2 regions of the Desulfovectis peckii genome follow, and region 2 is predicted to be linked to the other one. Evidence: riboswitches for the same ligand, from Rfam matches in the RefSeq annotation. Region 2 holds a riboswitch; the other holds the start of a gene.

The links. A riboswitch is a leader RNA that binds a small molecule or an ion and turns the genes downstream of it on or off. The one in region 2 is predicted to bind cyclic di-GMP.
Positions count from the first base shown of each region.
Region 1: linked by a shared signal. The riboswitch ahead of ACZ5NG_RS01415 (hypothetical protein) and the one ahead of ACZ5NG_RS03035 (pectate lyase-like adhesive domain-containing protein) in region 2 are both predicted to bind cyclic di-GMP.

Region 1 covers NZ_AP042409.1:277,074-289,015, forward strand. The annotation lists gene ACZ5NG_RS01380 (PhoH family protein) at 1-269, shown strand, start outside; gene ACZ5NG_RS01385 (HD family phosphohydrolase) at 274-2,442, shown strand; gene ybeY (rRNA maturation RNase YbeY) at 2,408-2,866, shown strand; gene ACZ5NG_RS01395 (diacylglycerol kinase family protein) at 2,873-3,232, shown strand; gene cdd (cytidine deaminase) at 3,303-3,746, shown strand; gene era (GTPase Era) at 3,762-4,652, shown strand; gene mgtE (magnesium transporter) at 4,933-6,282, shown strand; cyclic di-GMP riboswitch class II at 6,496-6,579, shown strand; gene ACZ5NG_RS01415 (hypothetical protein) at 6,629-7,120, shown strand; cyclic di-GMP riboswitch class II at 7,389-7,472, shown strand; gene ACZ5NG_RS01420 (hypothetical protein) at 7,921-8,235, shown strand; gene ACZ5NG_RS01425 (DUF5305 domain-containing protein) at 8,249-9,088, shown strand; gene ACZ5NG_RS01430 (nitroreductase family protein) at 9,668-10,168, shown strand; gene ACZ5NG_RS01435 (ferritin-like domain-containing protein) at 10,223-10,648, opposite strand; gene recO (DNA repair protein RecO) at 10,776-11,555, shown strand; gene ACZ5NG_RS01445 (DUF4342 domain-containing protein) at 11,580-11,942, shown strand, end outside.
Region 2 covers NZ_AP042409.1:612,643-624,584, reverse strand. The annotation lists gene ACZ5NG_RS03070 (50S ribosomal protein L25) at 1-544, shown strand, start outside; gene ACZ5NG_RS03065 (hypothetical protein) at 698-994, opposite strand; gene ACZ5NG_RS03060 (HigA family addiction module antitoxin) at 1,161-2,243, opposite strand; gene ACZ5NG_RS03055 (hypothetical protein) at 2,212-2,559, opposite strand; gene ACZ5NG_RS03050 (GGDEF domain-containing protein) at 2,856-3,716, opposite strand; gene ACZ5NG_RS03045 (hypothetical protein) at 3,709-4,041, opposite strand; gene ACZ5NG_RS03040 (radical SAM/SPASM domain-containing protein) at 4,956-6,056, opposite strand; gene ACZ5NG_RS03035 (pectate lyase-like adhesive domain-containing protein) at 6,323-7,465, opposite strand; cyclic di-GMP riboswitch class I at 7,503-7,586, opposite strand; gene ACZ5NG_RS03030 (S-layer homology domain-containing protein) at 7,814-9,502, opposite strand; gene ACZ5NG_RS03025 (hypothetical protein) at 9,706-9,957, opposite strand; gene ACZ5NG_RS03020 (iron-containing alcohol dehydrogenase family protein) at 10,650-11,756, shown strand; gene ACZ5NG_RS03015 (IS1182 family transposase) at 11,898-11,942, opposite strand, start outside.

The DNA of each region.
Region 1 (11,942 bases), 340 kb from region 2:
AAGCGCAAAATACCACACCGGAGCAAATGAAAATGTTTCTTACCCGGTTAGGATTTGGCTCAAAGGCAGTGGTAACCGGTGACATTACGCAAGTGGATCTGCCGCCCGGCCAAAAATCGGGATTAATTGATGCCATTAAAAAGTTAAGTGATATAGAAGGCTTGGTGTTTCACTACATGACCGGGGCGGATATTGTACGCCACCCGCTGGTAGCAGAAATCATTAAAGCTTATGACCTGGCCGAGCAGGCGAAGGCTGATAGGAAGTGAAGTGATGATTCCTTTAGGCAAAATCGGCCGTACTCTTTGGCAAGGTTTGTCTGTGCTAATTAAACATCACTGGGTACGCCGTGGAAGTGCAGCATTATTTTTTATCTTCATTTTTACTTTATTGCTTGCGATAGAATTTTTTCCCAGTAGGGTTGATTTAGAAGTTGGCGATGTTGCTCCGTATGATATTAAAGCGCCACGCACTGTTGAATATATCGATCCGATAAAAACAGCTGAACTGAGAAAACAGGCGGCAGAAGAGGTGGCTGAGGTTTATACTACCGACCCATCGGTAGCCCTGGCTGTAGAAAGGGAGATTGCTGATTTAACGGAAGAAATTAACGCCGTTCAGACTAATAATGGGCTCTCGGCGGAAGAAAAAATTCAGAAGTTAAAAGCCGTAATTCACTTTGAACTGCCGGAAAGGGTTTACGGTGACTTAGCGGTAAGTGCACCTAATGAGGTGCAGCAAGTAAGTGAAAGGGTTACTAAACTGATTGTTGACCGGCTCAATCAAGGTATTACCGAAGAACAGGTTAGTAGTGCCGTATCCCAAGTAGTAAGCGATATTACCAAACTGGGTTACAGTCAAAGTTATCAAATTTATGCCATTGGGTTGGCAGAGAACTTTACCCGGGCAAATAAGTTCTACAATCACAAGCAAACGGAAGCCAACCGCCAGGCAGCCATGGAAGCGGTAGAACCGGTAAAAGTAACAATCAAGGCCCAGCAAACGGTAGTTAAAGGCGGGGATATTGTCACCCAGCAGGACATCCAAGAACTGCAGGCTTTAGGGCTGCTGCATTCCGAAAGACAGTGGCTTAATCTGCTGGGCACGGCATTATTGGTGACCGCGCTAATGGGAGCGGTATTGTTTTATTTGCGCCAGCAAAATCCGGAAATTTACCATAACATTAAGCAGCTGTATCTGCTGGGCATCATTGCCGTCATTGTTTTAGTAGTATCTAAAACGCTGGTGGCCATTGAGGTTTCCCGCTGGCCGCAGTTTGGCGAGATGTTTGGTTATATGGCACCGGTAGCTGCTGCCGGCATGCTTACCGCGATTTTGTTGGAATCCCGTTTGGCGGTATTGGTAGTGGCAGTGGTAAGTTTGTTTGTCGGCATGTTAACGGGAAACCAGCTAAATTTCAGTGTTGTCGGCTTTTTGGGCGGCATTACCGGCGTTTTCAGTGTGTCCAAGCTTAGTCAGCGTGGCGATTTGGTGCGTACCGGCTTATATATCAGTGCGGCGGTCACCTTGTCCGTCATTGTTATCGGCATGATTGAAGATACACCGCTGCAGCTGCTGCTGCTTTCAGGATTGCTCTTAGGGTTAATTAACGGATTGCTGTCTTCAATCTTGACAAACGGGGCATTGCCGTACTTAGAATCTACTTTTGGTATTACATCATCGGTTAAACTGTTAGAGCTGTCTAACCCCAGCAACCCGCTGCTGCGCCAACTTTTAACCGATGCACCGGGCACTTATCATCACAGCATTATTACCGGTAACTTGGCGGAAGCGGCTGCTGAAGCGGTAGGGGGCAATCACCTGTTGGTACGTGTCGGTGCGCTGTATCATGATGTGGGTAAAATAAAAAGGCCCTATTTCTTTATCGAAAACCAGCTTTCTAATGAAAACCCCCATGACAAAATTGCTCCCACTCTTTCCACCTTGATTTTGACGTCGCATGTTAAAGACGGGGTTGATTTAGCAAGGGAACACAAACTGCCGCAGCAAATTATCGACATTATTGAGCAGCATCACGGAACCAGTTTGGTTAAGTTCTTTTATCACAAAGCAATGGAAGGGGAGCGGGCGGAAACCATTGATGAGGGGGAATTTCGCTACGAAGGACCTAAGCCGCAAACCAAAGAGGCGGCCATTGTCATGTTGGCTGATTCGGTAGAGGCTGCCGTGCGCTCAATGAACAACCCCACTCCCGGTCAAGTAGAAGGCTTGGTAAGAAAATTAATTAAAGAAAAATTGATGGAAGGCCAACTGGATGAGTGCGATTTAACCCTTAAAGATTTAGATGTGATTGGCAATGCTTTCTTAAGGGTGTTGTCGGGCGTGTACCACTCTCGCATTGAATACCCCGACATGGAGCAGGAGATGGAAAGGAGAAAAAAACGCCGTGCCGGTATACGTAACAAATCTCAAAAGCAATGATCCCCCTTCCCGGCAGTGGCAGGATACCATTGTTAAAGTAATTCAAAAAGCATTGGCAGTGCATGGGCGGGCAGGGGATGAAGTCAGCGTGATATTGGTGGATGATCAGTATATCCGCGAGTTAAATCGTGATTACCGCGGTGTTGACCGTCCCACCGACGTGCTTTCCTTTGCCTTGGATGAAGGGGAGGAAATGCCTGACGTGGCGGAAGAAAATCACCTGCTCGGCGATATTTATATTTCCCTTGATACCGCCAAACGGCAGGCTGAGGAATACGGTCATAGCTTGGAGCGGGAAATTGCTTTTTTGGCACTGCACGGGGTACTGCACCTTTTAGGCTACGATCACATGGAAGAAACGGAAACAAAAGCAATGCGCGAACAGGAAAAACGTATTCTGGAGGAACTAAATATAAGCAGGTAGGTTTTCATGAAATGGTTTAAAAAAAATTTTTACTGGGCGGTAAGCGGCATAATTTTCGCCTTAAAGACCCAAGCCAATATGCGCTTTCATTTAGCGGCCACAGTAGCGGTGATTGCGCTGGGCTTGTGGCTCAAGCTCACTGCCGGCCAATGGCTGGCAGTTTTATTTGCCATTTCCTTGGTTTGGCTGGCAGAACTTTTAAATACTGCCGTTGAAACGGTGGTAAACCTTGTGACCGAGGATTATCACCCCTTGGCCAAAGCGGCCAAAGATGTAGCTGCCGGGGCGGTGCTGATTGCCGCAGTTAATTCATTGCTTGTTGCCGCTATAGTTTTTCTACCCAAATTGCTGGCCCTAATACGGTGATTTTTTCGTTTAGTTAACCGATGAAGGGTTTTTCGTTACGTTTAGCGTTTATGCTGTGGGGGAATGATCAATGAATGGGAGCGGAGAAAAACTGATTGACCTGGGGGGCACGGCTATTCCCGTGCAAAAACTGATTAACGTCGCTAAGGCTGCCATGCAGCGAGCTTATGCACCTTATTCAAATTTTCCGGTGGGAGCGGCTTTAATTACCAAGGACGGCCGCATATACAGCGGTTGTAATGTAGAAAATGCTTCCTACGGTTTGACCTGCTGTGCTGAACGGGTAGCAATATTTAAAGCCGTTGCCGACGGTGTTACAGATTTTCAGGCGCTGGCCGTTATCGGTGATACCAAGACGCCCTGCAGTCCCTGTGGGGCATGCCGGCAGGTAATGGCGGAATTTGCTCCTGATATGGAAGTGTATATCGCCAATAATGCAGGTGATTATATAAAAACAAATGTGAGGGAACTTTTGCCCGCTCGCTTTGATCAGGAAATTTTGGGTGACGGGTAATCAAGGAGGGAGAACATGGCCTACAAATCAGGTTTTGTAACCGTTGTTGGCCGCACCAATGTAGGTAAATCTACGTTATTAAATAAACTGGTGGGTCAAAAAGTGGCAATTATGTCGGATAAGGCGCAGACCACCAGACACAAAATTCATTCCGTACTGACATTAAACGACGCACAAGTGGTGTTTTTGGACACACCGGGCATTCATAAACCTAAACATCGACTTGGTGAACACTTAGTTGAATTAGCCCTTGGCACATTAAAAGAAGTAGATATTGTAATTTTTCAAACGGAAGCAACCCACCCTCCGGGCCGCGGAGACCTTTACATATTGGAACAAATGCAGGGGTTAAAAACACCGGTAATTTTGGTGCTGAATAAAATTGACTTAATACCTAAAACAGAATTGCTGCCGCGGATTCAGCAGTACAGTGAAGTTTACGATTTTGCCGAAATTGTGCCCCTTTCGGCCTTAACCGGTGAAAACACCGAGCGGCTGGTAGAAGTACTGTTGAAATATCTGCCGGAAGGCCCGCAGTATTACCCGCCGGGAGTAGTTACCGACCGACCGGAAACTTTTATTATGGCGGAAATAATTCGCGAAAAGGTACTGCACCTTACCAGTGAAGAAATACCCCATTCCGTAACAGTTGTTATCGACGAACTGGAAAAAAGATCAGATAATTTGGTAGCCGTCTTTGCCAGCATTTATACTGAAAGGGAGTCACAAAAGGCGATTCTCATCGGCAAGGGCGGAGCAATGCTGAAGAAAATCGGTACACTGGCCAGAAAAGAAATTGAAAATTTACTGGGCAGTAAAGTTTACTTAGAGTTATGGGTAAAAGTAAAAAAAGACTGGCGCAACCGGCCGGATCAATTCCGCAGATTTGGCTACACTGAGGATTGATGTTTATCCAATCAGCAATTTTATATTGACATCTTTGGGTGAAGCTGTTAACCTACCCATGGAAGACTTTTTAAAAAAGCCTTTGCTTATAAAAGGCTTTTATTTTATTGCCAAAGGCGGTGTTGTGTTAATGGACGCGGACCCGTGCAGGTTCGAAAACAAATTATTACAACTAAATACGAGGCGTCTACACTTGCCGCTTAAACGCTACATAAATATGTAATTAAACTTGTTTGTCTGGCAGCAGTGTGGGCGTCTCATCAGAGAGGAGTGAGCCCACATGCGACCGGAATTTCGAGACACCAGAAAACAAGTTTTGGATTGTCTCTCTGAAAACTCTGCCGCCAAACTAAGCCGGTGCCTAGAGGGAATTCATGCGGCGGATATTGCAGAGTTTTTTCCTGAACTGCCGCTGCCCCAGCGCATAAAGGTGCTGCGGGTGCTTGAACACAGCAAGGCAGCAGAGATATTATTTAGCCTTGACCGGGAAGAATTACCCCAGTTATTAGCCGGCCTGGGCCCAAAGCGCACGGCGGAAATTTTAGGCAAAATGTTTACCGATGATGCTGCCGACCTGCTAGGCGATTTGCCGGAAGATCAAAAAAATAAGCTGTTGGGACTAATGAAAGCGGCAGAGGCGGAGGATATCCGCGATCTGTTGAGCTATGAAAAAGACACAGCCGGCGGTCTGATGGCTATCGAATATGTGGACGTGCGCAAAGACATGACCATCAATCAAGCCATTGAAAGGTTGCGCAAAATTGCTCCTGATGCGGAAACTGTCTACTATGTGTACGTGACTAATGATGACGAGCAGCTTGTTGGGGTAATTTCACTGCGGGAGTTAATTATTGCCCCACCCGATGAGCTGATTGAAAACATCATGCAAACCAACGTAACCAGTGTGAACGTCCGCACCGACCAGGAAGAGGTAGCCCGCTTGATGTCCAAATACGATTTTCTGGCCGTGCCGGTGGTAAATGACGACATGCTTTTATTGGGCATTATCACCTTTGACGACGTGATGGACGTCATTGAAGAAGAAGCAAATGAAGACGTTATGCGCTTGACGGCCAGCATGGAAGCAGAAGGCCAAGACATGGAAAGCAGCTTTTGGGTCAGGGCGGGCAGAAGGCTACCTTGGCTAATTGGCTTATTATTTGGCGAATTAATTGCCGGCAATGTGATCAACGGTTTTTCAGCGACTTTAGAACACATGACTGCGCTGGCCTTTTTTATTACTGCGATGGCCGGCGGGCCGGGCAACGCCGCTACCCAGTCATTGGCTGTGGTAGTAAGAGGTCTGGCCACCGGAGAAATTAATAAAAACAAGATTTTCAGCGTAGTGTGGAAAGAAACGCAAGTTGGCTTGCTGATTGGCTTTGTTTGCGGTTCGGTATTGTCGATGATGGCGTACTTATGGCAGTCATCACCTACCTTGGGCCTGGTTGTGGGATTGTCCATGACCCTTTCGATCATTGCTGCCACTGCTTTAGGCAGCTTGGTACCGGTGCTCATTAGCCGCATCGGGGTGGATCCGGCCCTGGCTTCCGGACCCTTTATCGCTACCCTGATGGACATTACCAGTATGGTGATTTACTTTGGCATGGCCACCTTGTTTTTGTTGTAAAAAATTGTAAAATTAACCCTGCCTTTTTGGCAGGGTTTTTTCATGGCTTTCGGGACTTAGCGGAGGATAAGTTGTTTTAACTTAAAGCAAAAGCCGGTATTTTGCTGTCAAAAAGAGGTAAATTAACAGGTAAAAACAGGATAAAAATTTTTACTTCTATTACAGGTTTTTACATAAATGTTAGCTTTTGTTTTATATAATGCTGGTAAAAAGTAAAATGTGGGAGGCAATGAAGTGCGCTTCTAATTTGGGCACCTGAAGCGCACGGAGTGAGTGGTGCAACCGACCCGTTCTGTAAAAAGAGCGGGTTTTTGTGTTTTATTGGCCATAGAAAGGGGGTGGATTATTGAGGGGTTATCGTTCTAAAGTGTTAATGACCGGGCTTGTGTTTATGGCGGTGCTTTTTTTCGGTATTTTATTGATATCTTCCAGTTTTGCCACTGACGAAAAGTTACCTACCGCAACGGCAACGATTGCCAGAGACGGTAATATTGTAGAGGGAAATATTTTTAACAGCGGCAGTTTATGGTATCCCGGATATCGGGAAGAAGGCATTTTACGGCTGATAAATAATCGTGGCGAAACAATAAAAATTGCCAAATTAGGTATGAATGCAGAACTGTCTAAAGGGGGCCAAAAACTTTCTGTCGTTGAAGGTGCCGGAAAACAATACCTAACAAGCATGGAACTGGTGATAAGCTATAACGATCCGCTAAAAGGTGTGGTAAACGGTGAACTTTTTAGCGGCACTTTTGACGACTTAATTAATGGGGCTGAACTGGCTTCACCGATTAAGCTGTCAAAAGACGGCTATGTGGACTTAAAGTATTTACCCTGATAAGATAAACCGAATAACATGCTCACTCGGGCAGAAACCTTTGCCATTATCTGCAGGTTGGCGGGCTATCATGACGAACATACCGGAGACGACGATTTAGGAGACCTAACCTATTGATAAAAATTCATACCGTAAAAAAATGTGAAAATTTGTAAACATAACAAAAAGTATTACTAATAATCTAACAAATAATTGCATTTTAACTTACAAATTTTTACACACGAAGACCCAGGTGTTGTTATATAATTAGGCAAAATACTAAACTCATATTGGTGAAGGAAACAATGAAGCGCGTTCTTTATTTGGGCACCTGGGACGTGCAGAGTTAGTGGTGCAACCGGCCTTTGTATTGAGGCCGGTTTTTTGTATTTATCAACGCTCTTAGGGCGAGGAAATAGAATTTTAATATTAATTTTTTATCGAGTAGGTTTATTGCCTGCTCTTTTTTGGTTTGCTGGGGCGTGATAGCTCAGGGGTTGAGTCCGCTTACCGACGGTACGAAAGTAGTATTTAAATAACGACTTAAAAGCACCGTGAATTACCCGGATAATTTACCGATAACTACACTTTGGCATGCTTACAGCATAAAAGGCGGCCATTAAAATTATAAACAGCAAAGATAAAATTGACTAAGCCGGCTGAAAGATAAGCTCATTTAAATTATTTAACCCTTTTAACAGCGGTTAAAGCCGGCTGTTTAAGGGGTTATTTTTATTTAAAGGTTATTATTGTCAACGGAGAAAATTATTTATAAATGTAGAATAGTAATACGCATAAAATCTTGAGGAGTGTTACTTACCATGCGTATTGCGCTAAATAAAAGTTTTAAAATACCGTTGATGTTTCTGGCGCTTGTTTTCACCGGACTAATGGCCTATTTAATATATATTCAGGTTGGGCAGCCGGTTTATCAAGAGGAGAAAGTTGCCCTCTACAATTACCAAAATGCCGGTACCGCTAACTACCAAGTGCTGCTAAAACCTAACATGCTTTACAGCCAACCAAGCATGGGGGAAGGAGAAACCTATATCACCGCCACCGTTGATCAAATCCGGGCTTCCTTTAATTATCAATTTACCGGTGAGCGGCCGGAAAACATTATAAGGAGACTATGAGATCGTGGCGGTAATGGAAGGATACACCGGCAGGCAGGAAAAGGAGCAAACAAAGACCATTTGGAAGAAGGAAACTGTTTATTTGCCGAAAACAAGCTTTAATATGCAGGGTCAAGAGTTTTCCGTCAGTAAAAATGTTTCCGTTAAACTGGAAGATTATAATAACTTTATCAGTGCATTGGCAGAAAGCACCAAGATCAATACTCAATCAAGATTGTCCGTGATCATGCGTGTGAACCTTAAGGCAGAAACCGAACACGGCGTGATTGAAGAAAAAGCGGCACCCGCAATAATCATTCCCCTGGGGACAAGCTATTTTGAAATAGCCAAAAATGAAATTAACCAGCCCGGTGCGTTGGAGAAAACGCAAAAAGTCCGGCAGCCGATAAATAAAAGCAAAGTGGCCGCTTATGGCGTTGGCTTGGCCGGAGGTATCATTGCTTTAATTTACTTAATTTTCTTTACCAATGCAACCCAAAAGGATCTCTATGCCAAGCAGCTGGATCAAATCTTTAAAAAGCACGGCAGCCGGCTGGTTGCTTTAGAAAGGGATGCCGGCATGGCACATGATGATTTCTATAAGGTTTACTCTTTTGAAGACTTAGTGAGAATTTCCGATGAGCTTGGCCAGCCGATTATGTACAAATTTAGTGAGGATTATAAAGACATCTCAAAGTTTTACGTTACCGTCGAGCAAAATACATATCTTTTTGACTTAAAAGAGTACGTTAACCGGCAGCTAAAAGAGCAAAAGCAGAAAAAAGTTAAGCCGAAGGCCAAAAACGAAGCGGTACAAGCAGCACAGCCAGCCACAACTTGGCAGTCAAATGAAGGGCAAACCAAAGATATTTAAAAGCAGGGTAACCCCCTGCTTTTATTCATGTGGTTTATGCGATTAGTTTTAATCTACTACTTTAGTACCGTTAATTATTATCCAATCGTACCGGCGGAAATGTTTCTATCGTAGCAAGTATAAAGCCCTAAAGAAGGTTAAAATTAGAATAACAAATTTACAATATATGTAAATTTAAAAGCGAGGGCTTTCCCTATGTATGTAAAAAAATGTATACAATGCGGCGGAAATTCATACAGCGCGGTAAAAGAGAACCGCTGGTTGTGTCCTTACTGCAATTCCGATCTTACCGCTGAGCCTGCACAAATTGCCGGTAAAAAACCTGAAAGCGCAAAATCACCCCCTTTCCGGCCGCCGCCAGATAACAAACATGCTAAATAAATATTACCCGTTGCTCGCCCAAGGCGGTGGGATAGGCGGGCGTATCTAACTTTGCCGTAAGCCGGGACGGAATATAACGCCACTTAAAGTGGCGTTTTGTCATGTGTGAGTACGTGCCGCGCTTTTTTTCGCGTATATCTAGCAGGATCCGGGAAGAAAATATTAAAATATGTAAATACAGAAGGGGGAATGAAATATATGGATATCATTCTTTCGCGGCGCAGTATTCGCCAATACACTTCTCAGCCGGTATCCGATGAGCTGATCAAAGAAATTTTAACAGCGGCCATGGCCGCCCCGTCTGCCGGCAATGAGCAGCCTTGGCATTTTATAGTAATTAAAGAGCGGGCAATTCTCGATGAAATACCCAAATTTCATCAATACGCTCAGATGGTAAAAAAAGCGTCAGTTGCCGTTTTGGTTTGCGGTGATCCGGGCTTGGAAAGATATAAAGGTTATTGGGTACAGGATTGTTCAGCTGCTACCGAAAATATGTTGCTGGCTGCCCATGCCAAAGGTTTGGGTGCGGTATGGTGTGGGGTTTATCCCACTGAAGAGCGGGTAATAGCTTTTCGCAGGCTGTTGGGGATACCGGAAGAAATTATCCCGTTCTCACTGGTTCCGCTGGGCTATCCGGCGGAGAAAAAAGAGCCGGCCAACCGCTATAACGAAGAACGGGTTCACTATAATAAGTGGTAATCATTAGCACCATGCTCACATAGTTAAAGAGGCGCTTTAACCGCGCCCCTTTAACTATGAAAAATAGCGTTCTAATAGGCCTTTTAATCCCCGGGCATGTCTGGCTTCATCTTTGGCCGCTTCATCAAAGAAATCATGGGCTTCATCAATATTTTCTTGTTTTGCTTTTACAGCGGATTCCCGTTTCATCTGATTGGATTTTTGTTCGCCTTTAATGGCATTTTGCAGGTTTTCTTTAGTGCTGGCGGAAATTTCTCCGTTTAGTTCGGCAAAGCGGGCGGCATGCATGGCTTCTTCCCAAGCCACTCTAATTAAATATTCACCTATTTCCGGATAACCTTCCCTTTGTGCTTGCCGGGCTGCGGCCAGATACCAGCCCACTTCCCAGTTTTCACCGTTAAAGTTCTCTTTAACGTCTTGTTCCACTGCAGTGCCTTTGGTAACACCCAACTTAATTTCCGTTGCAAAGTTTAACTCCATTGGTTATAACCTCCCGTTATTGTTTTCAATGGTATTTTTCCCGCAGGGAAAGAAATTATAATGCAAGGAAACAAATCGGTTTTGTTGAATATTTTTTATAGCATTTCAAACTTAATGAGGTGCGAAATTGAGGGCATATAAGGTAGAAGCGATTATTTTGCGGGCGAAAACAATGCGCGAGGCAGATAAGATCATTACAATTTTTTCCCGGGAGCGGGGCAAACAGCGGGTAGTGGCTCATGGGGTGAGCAAAGCAAAAAGCCGCAAGCGCGGTGCGGTACAGCCCTTGTGTCATTCTCAGCTGCTTTTATATAAAGGGAAAGAGTTGGATTCCGTTACGCAAGCGGAAAGCATCACTTATTTTGACCACTTGCGCCAAAATTTAGAGAAGCTCGCCTGGGCTTCTTATCTTTGTGAACTGGTAGATGGGTTAAATGCAGAAAACGAACCCAATGAACCCCTTTTTATTTTGCTGTTAACCGGTTTAAAGTGGCTTAATCAACCGGAAACGGATTTAGCGGCGGCCGAAATATTGGTCAGCGGGTTTGAAATAAAAATGCTGGGCTTGTTGGGTTACTTGCCGGAGCTAAACTGTTGTGTTAATTGCGGTGCGGCAATTAGCGGTAAAATAAGTTTTAGCCTCAGTCAAGGCGGGCTGCTTTGTGATCACTGCCGGTCTGTGGATACAAAGCTTTATTTTTTAACTCCGCAAAGCTTAGACTTGTTAAAACAGCTTATCGTCACCAAGCCCGGTGGGCTAACCCGGCTGACCCCCCCGCAGGCCACATATCAGGAAGTAAAGCGGCTTTTGCATAATTTGGCAAAACATCACTTAGAAAGGCGGGCCAAAGCGCTGGATTTCCTGGAAGTACTGCATAAAAGTGCTCATTTTGGGGGTAAATATTAATAGTTTACAGGAGGTGTAAAACTTATGACCAGCGAGTTAGAAAAAATCGATATTATTCGGGCCCGTCTTGGTGTCAGTTATAAAGAGGCGCGCAATGCTCTGGAAGAAGCAGGGGGAGATGTTGTACAGGCCTTGGTGCAGTTGGAAGAGCGCAACCTTCACCTGCACGAAAAAATTCGCCATCGCAGCAAAGATATGGCCGGGCAGGTGCGCCACCTGTTTGGCAAAGGGCAAAGTACGCGCATTGAAATCAAAAAGGACGGACGCACAGTTTGCGAATTTCCGGCCACCGTTGGGGTAATGGGGCTGTTGGGGGCCTTGTACAGCACTGAACTGGCGGTACTGGGGGCGGTAGGTGCCGTTGCCGCCATGGTAAATAACTATACA
Region 2 (11,942 bases):
AGGTTTTATACCCGGAGTCCTTTATGGAAGCAATATCAAAAATTTAACAGTTTCAATTTCCGAAAAAGAGTTAAGAAAAATAAACCTGGATTCCACCCATATTATTAAGGCGGTTGTGGACGGAGAAAGTGAACATACTGTTTTGATTCGTGAATACCAAAGGCACCCAATTAACCAAAAAGTAATTCATTTGGATTTGTACGAGGTTTCGTTGACTGAAAAGTTGAGAACGGTTATTCCTTTAGTAATTACCGGAAAACCCAAAGGGGTTACTCAAGGCGGTGTTCTGCAGTTTGGTATTCGTGAAGTTGAAATTGAATGTTTGCCCACAGATATTCCTGAAGATATTGATGTTGATGTAAGTGATTTAGAAATCGGAGATATGAAAAAGGTTGGGGATTTGGTAGCACCTTCAGGAGTAACTATCTTAACGGATCCCGAGCAAGTCATAGTAACTGTAGTTGCACCTGTGCTTGAAACAGAAAGCGAAGAGGAAAAAACAGAAGAGGCAGCTGCACCCACCCCGAAATCTGAAGAAGCTTAAAAATAAGAAGCTTTGGGACAAAACCCCAGTAAACAAAGAATAGCGTGGTGTTTTGAGGCACCACGCTTCTTTTGCCTGCCACGGGGACGTTCCTTGTGGCCGGTGAGAGAAGTACCACAACCTGCCATAAGCACCGTCCCCATGGCAGGGGTATTATCGATAGTTATTTAATCTTCTGCTATTGACCTTTCCCCTAATAATCCAATAAGTTACATTTCCGTTGTATTTGCCTTTCTTTGCAAGCTCTTCTTTACAGTTAGAACACACTAAATTACCTTCGTGTTCTTCAAGATTCACTTCAGATTCTATAATTCTAGGAAGTTGTAGCTTTATTAAATTCCCCTTTCCCCCTTTTGCGTATATTACCATAGGTGTTTTACAATTACCACAAGAAACTTCAAGCGGAAAGGTGTTTCGTCTCTTTCTATATCTAGGGTTTTTGTATTTCATACCGCCATCTACCCCCTAAAACAAAATATATAACGAGGGAGCAGAGTTTTCAACACAGAGGATATGTTCCTTTAACCCGCCATTTTCTAAGCACAGCAACCGGCCAAAAGGTACGTCCCCGTGGCGGTCCTACATATAAACAAAGCCTCTGCTTAAGGTTTCAAACTCACAGTTCATACTTGATCTTTTCTGTTGAATATTGGTGGTATTTTAGATGCTTATCTCGTTGAAGCCTGCCTATTAGGATATAGGTGGGAATACCCTGAGTAGCACAAAACTTTCTGATGCTTGGCAAAGAAAAATCTTCTTTTCTCACAAAATTATCATACTCTGTCGGATCAATTAAAGTATTTGCGGCAAATTTGTCCGCCCTATCCTCTATCTCACCTTTTGCAAATTCGTAGTCAATCAACTTATCCTCAATATCTCCGTTTATGATGTGCCCAATCTCATGGAAAAATGTGAACCAAAATATATCTGCAAATTTGCGTCTCGTAGTCATAAGTAAATTTAAGGTGCCGTCATCGTTCTTTTTAATCACCCCTTGAACAGGTGCACCCCTGAAATGTTTAACAATGGAAAATTTAATTCCACACTCAGCCAAATAATCTTTTAGGCGAGGTTGTATAGCAGCCACATCTTCAAACATCAGTTCTTTTATCAGAGGAATTTTATCTTTTAATTTATCAATATCCAATTGCTGTTTAACTTGCTGTTCCTTTACTATCAAGTCACACATCCTAAGCCAGGTGAATAAAACGTACGGATCAACGCTAGTATCTTTAGCCAAACGATAGGCACCTGCTTGGGAAACTTCAGGTATACGTACTAAGCTGCTGACATTTAATAGTTTCCTTAGTTGAATGACAAGTATTGGTCCGTAAGCTCCCTGTTCTAAGAAGCCTATTTGTTTAAGGTGCTTTACAATGCTATTTAACCTTTTTAAAATCTCAAACTCCTCGCCTGAAATTTCATTGAGCTCTTCAAAATCCGAAAGTTCCTTATCATAATTAGCTTGCAGATTAATCCAAAAACTAGCATCGATACCTAAAGCATATTCCAACTTTTTGGCAAACCTAACTGATATAGCTTTTTGACAATTGACCACACTACTGACATACGCTTCTGTCACATCAGTTCTTATGGCTAATTCTTTTTGACTCATGCCTCGATCTTCAAGAATTTCTTTTAAGGTTTCTCCAGGGTGAATAATAAATTCACGGGATAAGCCATTCTTGTTTTTGACCATGATAATCCATCACCCCCTCTATGATTACTGAATCACATTTCGTTAAAGAAGCAGGATCTAAGCTTTCTGCATCCGGCCTAACAATAAGCCTAATGTTACCGCTAATACTAATCCCATAACAGCCCTTTAGATTTCCGCTTAATGAGTGAGGTTTTCCAAGCCCGGTACTTAGATATATGCTAAAATTAGCTGCCGCCTCTAATTGATCACATCGCTTCTTGATAGTTCTGGTTAAATCTTTCCCTAATTTCGTACTCATTAGAGCAAAGTTACTAAAATATTTTTCTACTGATGGTTTTTTATATATTAGCTTCACTCCCTGCACGCCACCCAACTTAACCATTTGGTTAATTTAACTAATTGGTTAATTAGATTATAATCTCGCATCAATTTTTTTACAAGAAAAATTTAACTCATGATGCCAAGAAAAAGAAAGCGCCCCGTGAGAAAGCACTAAATCGCTGCTTCCCTACGAGGCAGGTTATAGTTCCTTGCTATGGTTAGTATGGGTTAAATCAATTAAGTAAAACGATCCAGTTCGAATGATAAGCTGCACTTTCGAAGCACTGCAACCGGTCAAAAGAACCGTCCCCATGGCTGTAGGCACCTCCACTAACCGCTGGCCTCTTTTTCTATCAGGTTTTTGTTTTTATGTTTAGCTCTATATAATAGCCGATCAACCTTCTTTAATAAACCGGTTGACTCGTCACTATCTACTTCTATAACACCACCGCTAATCGTTACTACTAAATCACTTTCCCATTCCAACTCCAGTATCTTTTGGCGCACACGCTCCATCATGGCGTGTCCTTCTTCCTTGTCGGTGTCAGGCAAAATAATTAAAAACTCATCGCCTCCATAACGCCCTATTATGTCATTTTTCCTCAGGTTACTTTTTATTGTCTTAACTACCCTCTTTATGACATAATCTCCATACAAGTGCCCGTAGGTATCATTTATAATTTTAAAGTTATCAATATCTACCATGGCAACAGTCAGTTTTTTCTGTTTTTTACGCGACGCCTCAATCTCTTCCTTTAAGCGAGAAGTAATAAACCTTTGATTAAAAGCTCCTGTTAAATAATCTGTTATTGACAGCTTTTGCAGCTTTTGTTTTTCTTCATACAACAGCCTATTCAATTCTTCCGCTCTTTCTTTAGCCTGCATATACTCAGCATTTCTTTTTTCCAACATCCTGTTTTTAGCTTCTATCTCTTTATTTTTTTCCTCAAGGGCGGCCAGGTATTGCTCAGATTTTTCGAGCTCCTCTATATAGCTATCTATAAGAACAGCAATTAAAACTACGATAGAAATCAAACAAATAAACAAGCCAAAAGATAAATCTATATATCTAACTAACTGGGAATCATATACTGTCACTAAATCAGGCCTATGATACTCAACAATTATTAAAACACCAACAACTAAAGCGAAAAGGAAAAAGATTACTTTTCTCTTTAATCCATCAAGCAATAAGGCAATTATCCCGGCATTTATAATTATATAATATGGAATGCTGGCGTAAGTCCCCCCGGTAACGAGCCATATGGTTGGAAAAAAAAACAAAACTTAACAAAATAACTACTATCAATGACAGTAGCTCATAATTCTTGCTGATTTTGAAGGCTATATATAACCCTACAGTAATAACGCCACAAGTTAAGGTTATTAATGTTTCTACTGTTCCAAAATCCAAAAGATAATTAATTAAACTACATGAAAATGACATAAAAATACCTACCAGAAAAACCACATTAAATATCCGGTGCTTTAGAGAAGTATTTTTTTTGCCTTTCATTTGTAATCCCCCAATAGCCGGCCAGCGCCGGTATTGATTATACAATGATAAAGCACATTCCAAGCTGATATGCAATTCCAACCTGCTATTGCCTATTTTTATTCTGAGATATAATAAACTTTTTTCAACAAAATAACTGGTTTTTAGAGAAAAATCGTTTTGCTTTGACACAACGTAGGCAAGAAAAAAGCACCCTTACACCAAGTGCTAATACATGACCTTCAGCAGATAGCTAAAGAGCGTTCAGAAATAACCCCCAATTCCGGTAAAAAAACAAACCATTGCCTTTAAAGAGCTTGATTTCTCCCAAGGGGTGCTGAGGGTAATCCCTTTCCAGCTCTTTCTTCACTTATATAAAGCATCTTAAAGCAAAGAATAACAACACCAAAAACTCCGCTCTCATTGGCAAGTACCAAAAAATCACCCGGTCTTGGAAGAAAGTTATTATGTAATCAATATTTTGTCATTACCTAAATCAGTAAAAGCCGTAAAACAAACATCTACAGAGATTGTAAATTATCTAAATCTTCTTAAAAATGATGCAATGACTTGTTTTTCCAATGTCAATATTATCTAAATTCTTCAACTATAAGGAAAACCCTTCTAATTATATGTATTTTTTGTAAGTTATTTATCAAGCCGCTATGGGCACTTGCCACGGGGTGTTTAGGGCTCGTTCCTTCATTTAGCGATCGCACAATGAGGGTTGGTTGTGGTTTAATACAGGTGGTAGGGCAAAAAATACACATCGTAATACATACCGTGCTGACTTTTATTTGTGAAGTCTGCAGATGAGGGATGTTAAACACCTTCAAAGACGTTGTTGTAAGCGTCAAACCGGCACCCATGGGCTCCATGGAGACGCTCCTTTTGGCAGAAAACCACCAGCCAAAAGGAACGTCCCCGTGGCCGGTCTAGGCACCATATAGTTTATAACAGGTGGCGCATTCCGGGGAAACCGGGTTATTCTTTAGGGCATCCCGGTATTTGCGCTCGGCAAATCTGGTTTTGGTGAAGTCGGAGATGTGATACAGCCAGTTAGAGAGCATGGCATCGTAGGCGGCCTTGCGGGCAGCAAAGGGTTCGCGGAAGCGAACATAGTCATCCCGCTTCCAGATCTCTTCAAAGGAAGCCTCCGCGAGATTGCCAAAAACCTTTTTAGGAACATCAGTGGCCTTTCCTTTAAAGTAGCGCGGGTTATTTGGCAGACCCAAGTAGGTACAGGGGGTCACATCGCCGTTGGCGGTGATATAAACAAATTCATTGGGGTTTAAATCGCAAACCGCAAGTTCAGTTTTTATATGCAACGGATAACTGCGAAAGGGGAACCCCCTATCCCGCGCCACTTTCTCCGCTTCAGATATATATTTCAAATGGGCTGGGTCCGGTTCTTCCTGGTAGGCAAACACTTTGCTCTGATCTGCCCGGGCGTCAAAAACATAATCCAGATTTGTGGTGTAAAGCTCATCTACACCCAAATTAGCCGCGGCAGCCACTGCGGCAGGCAGTTCGGCAATTGATTGCTTAGTCAGCATGTATGAAAACTTAACGATGGGTAACACACTTTTATGTTGCTTCTTAGCCTCAATGAGATCCCGCACGGCCGCAAATATGGCCTTTAAATCCGAGCCCACCCGTATCTTGTTGTGCGTTTCGGGTGTGGCACCGGCAATGGAAATGGAAACCAGATCCAGGCCAGAGGCGCCCCCTTCAAAAAGCCGGGCCAGATTTTGATCATCAAAATAGCTGCCGTTGGTGGTTAGCCCCACCTTGGCCCCGGTTTTTTTCGCCAAGGCAACCATAGTCCACAGGTCCGGGTGCAGAAAAGGCTCGCCCCAGCCCTGCAAATAAACCCAGTTGGTATTAGGGAAATATGGAATTAAATCTTTATAAAGTTCGAGCGGGAAAAACCGGGGTTCCCGAGCCGATTTTATGTAAGTGGTAGGGCAAAAAGTACACTTTAGATTGCACACTGCGCTGACTTCTATTTGCATTGCCTGCAGATGAGAAATCATGAAATTACCTCCAAAGTTGTTGTAGAGTTTGGCTTTATAAAAAGCTTCAAAACTAAAAACTCAATATGTTAACATTATAGCATGGAAGAAGATGGTATAAAAAAAGAGCCTCATGGGGCTTTCCTTATGGCAGTTCACCTGCCATAAGGAACGTCCCCGTGGCAGGTGTGCCATAAAGTGAAAGGTCACCTGCATTTAGGTGACCTTTCTTTCTTTCAGTTTCTTTCGTTGTTACGATTAATTAGGGATTTCCCTCGATGAAGATTTTATTTTTCTAGCTGTACAGCATAAATCTTAACATTGTATTTACCATTTTCTTCAGCAGTTACCTTGAAAGTTGTTGTTGCTTCTCTAAAATCAAAGGTAAATCCACCATTTAGATTGCCCCAATACCAGTAACCATCACCTTCGCCAAGCTTCTGTTTTTCCTCACCATTTACAAGCTCAACGGCTTCAAAGTTACCACCTTGTACATCTATAATATAGAGAACGTTTGGAATTGCTACACCAGCAACATTATTTTTTGCACTTACTGAAACCTCAAAAGTACTATCAGTAGTACTATCAGGTTTTTCTACCCATTTTAACTCAATAAATTGTGAATTTGCTTTGTCCTTGTAGTATTGTACTTGTGATTGTGTTGGATTTCCATCATTATCATATTTTAAAACTCTAATGGGGTGATACTCATCTATTCCTTTAACATGTCCACTTACTTTATCTTCCCAGATTGTTGGCTTGCCAGGAGCTTCTGAAGTGTTTTCTATAGTTGCATTATTTACATCCAATGATAAATTACCTATTCCTAATGTATCACCAGATACTTCAATACCACCAAATTCGTTGTCGCTTACATTGATAGTTCCGTTTAAGGTTACTGTTGAACCGTTAACCAGCAAAGCTGCGTCTCCGCCGCTACCTGTGTAACCATTAATAGTTACATTAGTTGCTCCATATACTTGGATGCCGTAAACACCTTGCCACCCTGTTTCTGCTGTCATTTTAATATTTAAGTTTTCAATTGTCACACCGTCTGCTGTAACAAGTAACCCGTTTCTTTTTCCGTTAGCTCCTTCATTTAAAGCATCCGTGAATGACAAAGTTTTGTTATTACCTTTAATTGTTACTGATCTGTCTACTAATATTGTTTCGGTAATACTTGAAATATCACCTGTAATATTGATTGTCTTTACATTATCATCTGTTAGCGCTGTCTTTAACTCGTCTATATTAGCTACTTCTTTTTCTTCACTTGGTTCTTCACCTACAGTAATTGAACCTTCTAGCACATTAGAAATTACCTTTCCATTAACTCCATCGGGGAGTCCGGTTTCTGCCATTGCCGCTGATGTCATTACCAGCAAAAATGCTAAAGTAAGTGCAAATACTATTGAAATTCTCTTCTTCACTTTATAACCTCCCTGTTCACTTTGATCTTCTCAATTAGTTGGCAACCAAGCTGCCATTAGTTTCCGAAAGGCTCTTTAGCTTTGCGTTCTCGCCTTTCGACAGGTTTTGCCTTTTTTAATTCTCAACAACTAACCAACATCTTTTACTTAAACACCTCTGTTTTTTCAACTTCACCCCTTTCCCAACATATATTTATTGCCTGTTGTAGTTAGTAACGCAAAAAGGGAATACCCGAATTACTCGGGCATCCCCTTCATTTGCCTCTGTGGACTTAAGTTGGGTGCATGTCCGCGCTTATTGCTCATTGTTATTTATGGCATTATATTGTCATAAATAGTTGGGCCAAATTACTTAGTTACTTCAAATTCGGCTTCCAAGATATTAGAGATTACGTTAAATTCTTTTACCGGCCCCACCGGCTTACTTTCTACCGTTCCTTTATAGTTGCCTGTTCCTGTTGCTTTTACTTTAATCCATTTACCTGCATCGGCCTCAGTAAGCGTATAAGTCTTATTTGTTGCTCCTTTAATGTTGGTGTATGTGCCATCTTTACTGCCGCTACTCATCCACTGATAATTAACCTTTGCTCCAGATGGCGTTACTTCAGCCGTCAATGTTTCTCCGACATTAGCAACACCTGTCACTTTAATAGCAGTTACCTCAACCTTACTATCACTATCACTGTCACCACCACCGCCACCACCGCCACCGCCGGTGGTTCTTCTTTCTTCACTAATTTCCTTGCCTTGTGTTTCTTTCGGCTCAATTTCTGATTTTACACCATCAGCATTTACATTGGCGGTGTCAATTTCACCTTTACCTTTGATGGTTATCTTGGCGTCTATGGTCATTTCTTCTACTTTGGTGTTTTTAGCCAGATTAATTTCTGCGTCTTCAGCGTCTTTGGTAACGGTTAGGTCTTTAATGCTGCCTTTTTCTAAGGAAACTTTTACCTCAGCAGCTGCTACTTCTATGTTTGTAAAGTCACCGGAGAGTGAGATTTTTGCATCTTTCGGTACCTCTTGGGTAACGGTTACATTTTCAAAGCCGGGGCCGCTAATGCTTAGTTCTACCAAGGTTGCCCCAGATTCCAGTTTAACTATTTTTACTGAGGTTTTGCCTTTGGCAACTATTCTTACCCCGTCTTTATCAACAGTGATACTCGGCAGATCACAGTCAACTAACTCGACACTGTTTTTGCCGCCGCCTTTAATAATGGTTTCACCTTTAACAGTAATGTTTTTCAGGGTTACGTCCCCATCGCCTATACTTTCAGCTAAGAGTAAGTCACCGGTAATAACTAGGTTTTGTAAGGTAACACCAGAAGCACTAATGGTAACGTCACCTTCGATAGTTTCAGTACCGCTTGCCGGTCCGTAGGTGCCGGCTTTATCGTAGTTAATTTCAGCCGGTTCTACAGGTTGAACTGCACTTGGCTGAACTGCCCGGTCTAAGGTAACAATTGCTTCCGCCCGGGTAATTGATCTGGTTGCTTTAAAGGTTTGGTCAGGGTAGCCGCCCATATAGCCTTTTTCAACTACCGCGGCAATTGAGCCTTTGCTCCACTGCGGTATGGCTTGCGCGTCTTTAAAGCTGTTTACTATATTCGGGTTATCTGCTTCCAGCTTTAAGATTCTGGCCAACATTGAGGCCACTTCTTGCCTGCTAATTTGGCTATTGGGTTTTATTGTACCGTCCTGGTAACCTGAGACATAGCCGGCGGCTTTAGCTTTGGCAATTTCACCGGCATACCAATCAGTTGGTGAAACATCACTAAAGTTAATTTCCGCCGTTTCGGTATAACCTAAAGCACGGTTTACTAAGGTAATAAACTCTGCTCTGGTTATACTGTTATTGGGTTTAAATGTTCCGTCAGTGTAGCCTTTAGCCAAGCCTTGGTTTACCCACTTGTTTATTTGGCTTTCTGCCCAGTGCCCTTGAATATCAGTTGGCTGGGCAAAGCTAGGCCCGGCAAAAGTTAAAAGCATACACACTGCAAGCATTAAGGCAATCGATACTTTAAGCTTTGCTTTCAACTTTCTCCCTCCCTCAGACTTTTTAAATAAAATGATTAAAACAATTGTAGATTGGGTTTAATAGGTTAATTTGTCACTTCTTTAAAGTCTTTTATTAAAAAAGGCAATACAAGTGCATTTGCAATTTTTCTTGCATTTGCACACACTTGTATTGCCTCTTTGGGCTTTACTTTTTGGTTATTAACTTGTTTTTTGTACCAGTCTTACTTTACTTCTACGCTTTCTATGCCTTTGGTTTTTATTTGCATTATCCGCTTACATTTATTGCACTTAATTTCGATGGTATCTTCTTTAATCACACACAACAGTTTGTTGCAAGAACATCTTTGTTGTTTTTCGGTTGCTTGATGCTTGTTACCGGACAGTAAATTGGGTTTAATAACTAACTTGCACCTCCTTAAATTTTCATTAAAAAAGGCAATACAAGTGCGTACGCATTTTTTGCATTTGCACACTCGTATTGCCTCTTTGGGCTTTACTTTTTGTTAATTTGTTCTTTTTTGTGCCGGTTTTATTTTACTTCTACACTTTCTATACCTTTAGTTTTTATTTGCATCATTCGTTTACATTTATTACACTTAATTTCGATAGTATCTTCTTTAATTACACACAGTAATTTGTTGCAAATACATCTTTGCTGTTTTTCGGTTGCTTGAAATGTATCTTGAATTGCCAAAAAATCACCCCGTTGCTGAAAAGAAAGTTGTTTACTTTTTCATTACCTTATAGTGGAAAAAAACCGTAATAATAAAAAATAAATTACGGGTTAGGTAAAAAAATATGCGGTTTTCTTGCTTTGGCCACTTAATAGTGCTACCTTTTGCTTTGTTTTTCCAGATATGCCTTAAATTCTACATCTATTAGGAAAATCCTCCTAATTGCTTGTAATTTTCTGAATATAATTATCGAAAAAATTTGATGGTATTTACCGTATAATCTAATATTATTTGATTTATCGACAATAAGCTTTTTGATTTAACATTGTTATTTAGGTAGAAACTATTGGGTTTATTCGCTGTGCTTTTTGTAAGCGGGGGTGTTGTCGTATATTTGCCCCTACAATTGCCCAATAAGAGCCGGTCGTTGCATTTGTGTTTTGTTGGTATAAAATAGTATCGGTGCTGTTTTTATATAAGGAGGGGTTTGATTGCAATTTAAATTTCGATGTCCAACCAAGATTTTTTTTGGCAGCGGCTGCATTAATGAACACAGTAATCAGTTGTCTTCTTTGGGTAAGAAGGCGTTAATTGTTACCGGCGGCAGTTCAGCCAAAAGAAATGGGTCTTTAAAGGATGTGCAAAATGCTTTAACAAAAGAAGGCATAAGTTACCGGCTGTTTGATCGGGTAGAGCAAAACCCAAGTTTAGCTACTGTTTATCAGGGAGCGCAGTTAGCTAAAGATTGGGGTGCGCAGTTTGTCATTGGTATCGGCGGCGGTTCACCGATGGATGCCGCTAAGGCCATTGCCATATTAGCGGTGAATGATCTCAGTGAAGAAGATTTAATGGCCCGCAAGTGGACAAACCGCCCGCTGCCGGTTGTGGCCGTGCCTACCACCGCAGGAACGGGCAGTGAAGTTACCCCTTATGCGGTGCTTACCGTACCTTGGGCAAAAACCAAAAGGTCTATTGGCGGCGATGATTTGTTCCCGGCACTGGCCTTGATGGATGCCCGCTATACGATAAACCTGCCGTGGGAAGTAACCGTTAACACGGCGATAGACGCCTTGGCTCACAGCATTGAGGGCTTTATTAATACCACGGCTTCAATATATTCTGATTTGCTGGCTTTAGAGAGTATTGCCATTATCGGTTCGGTGCTGCAAAATATTGATGCCGAAAATATTACCCTCAATGAGCGGGAAAAGTTGCTTTACGCTTCAATGCTGGCCGGAGTCGTTATTGCTCAAACCGGCACTAATTTTATTCACTCTTTGGGGTATCCGTTAACTTATTATAAAGGGTTGCCGCACGGTTTGGCTAACGGGGTGTTATTGCAGGCTTCTTTAGAGTTTATGGCTGAAGGCAGCCCGCAGCGGGTTGAGCAGATTGTAAAAGCATTTGGTTGTAATGATATTGCCGCATTGGGTTCGCTGTTAAACAAATTAATGCAGAAGGTGGATATTAAACTCTCTGACGAAGAACAAAAATTATATGCACAACAAACACTGCAGAGTAAAAACATCGTTAAATGCCCCCGTCGGCCAAATGAGGCAGATATTTTGCAGATTTTAAAAAGAAGCAATCTTGTATAGGCGAAATTTGAGAACAGCCCTCCGAAACAGGGGACGGCAGACTGTGTAAATAACGAGCATGTTTTTGCTTATAAATTCACACTGCCGTTCATTATTCCCGGATTTTGGTAATTAAAATGAAACCAAAGGAGGTAACCTCCTCTATGCTTCCTGTAACCTCCTTACAAATTCCTTAACACCCAGGAT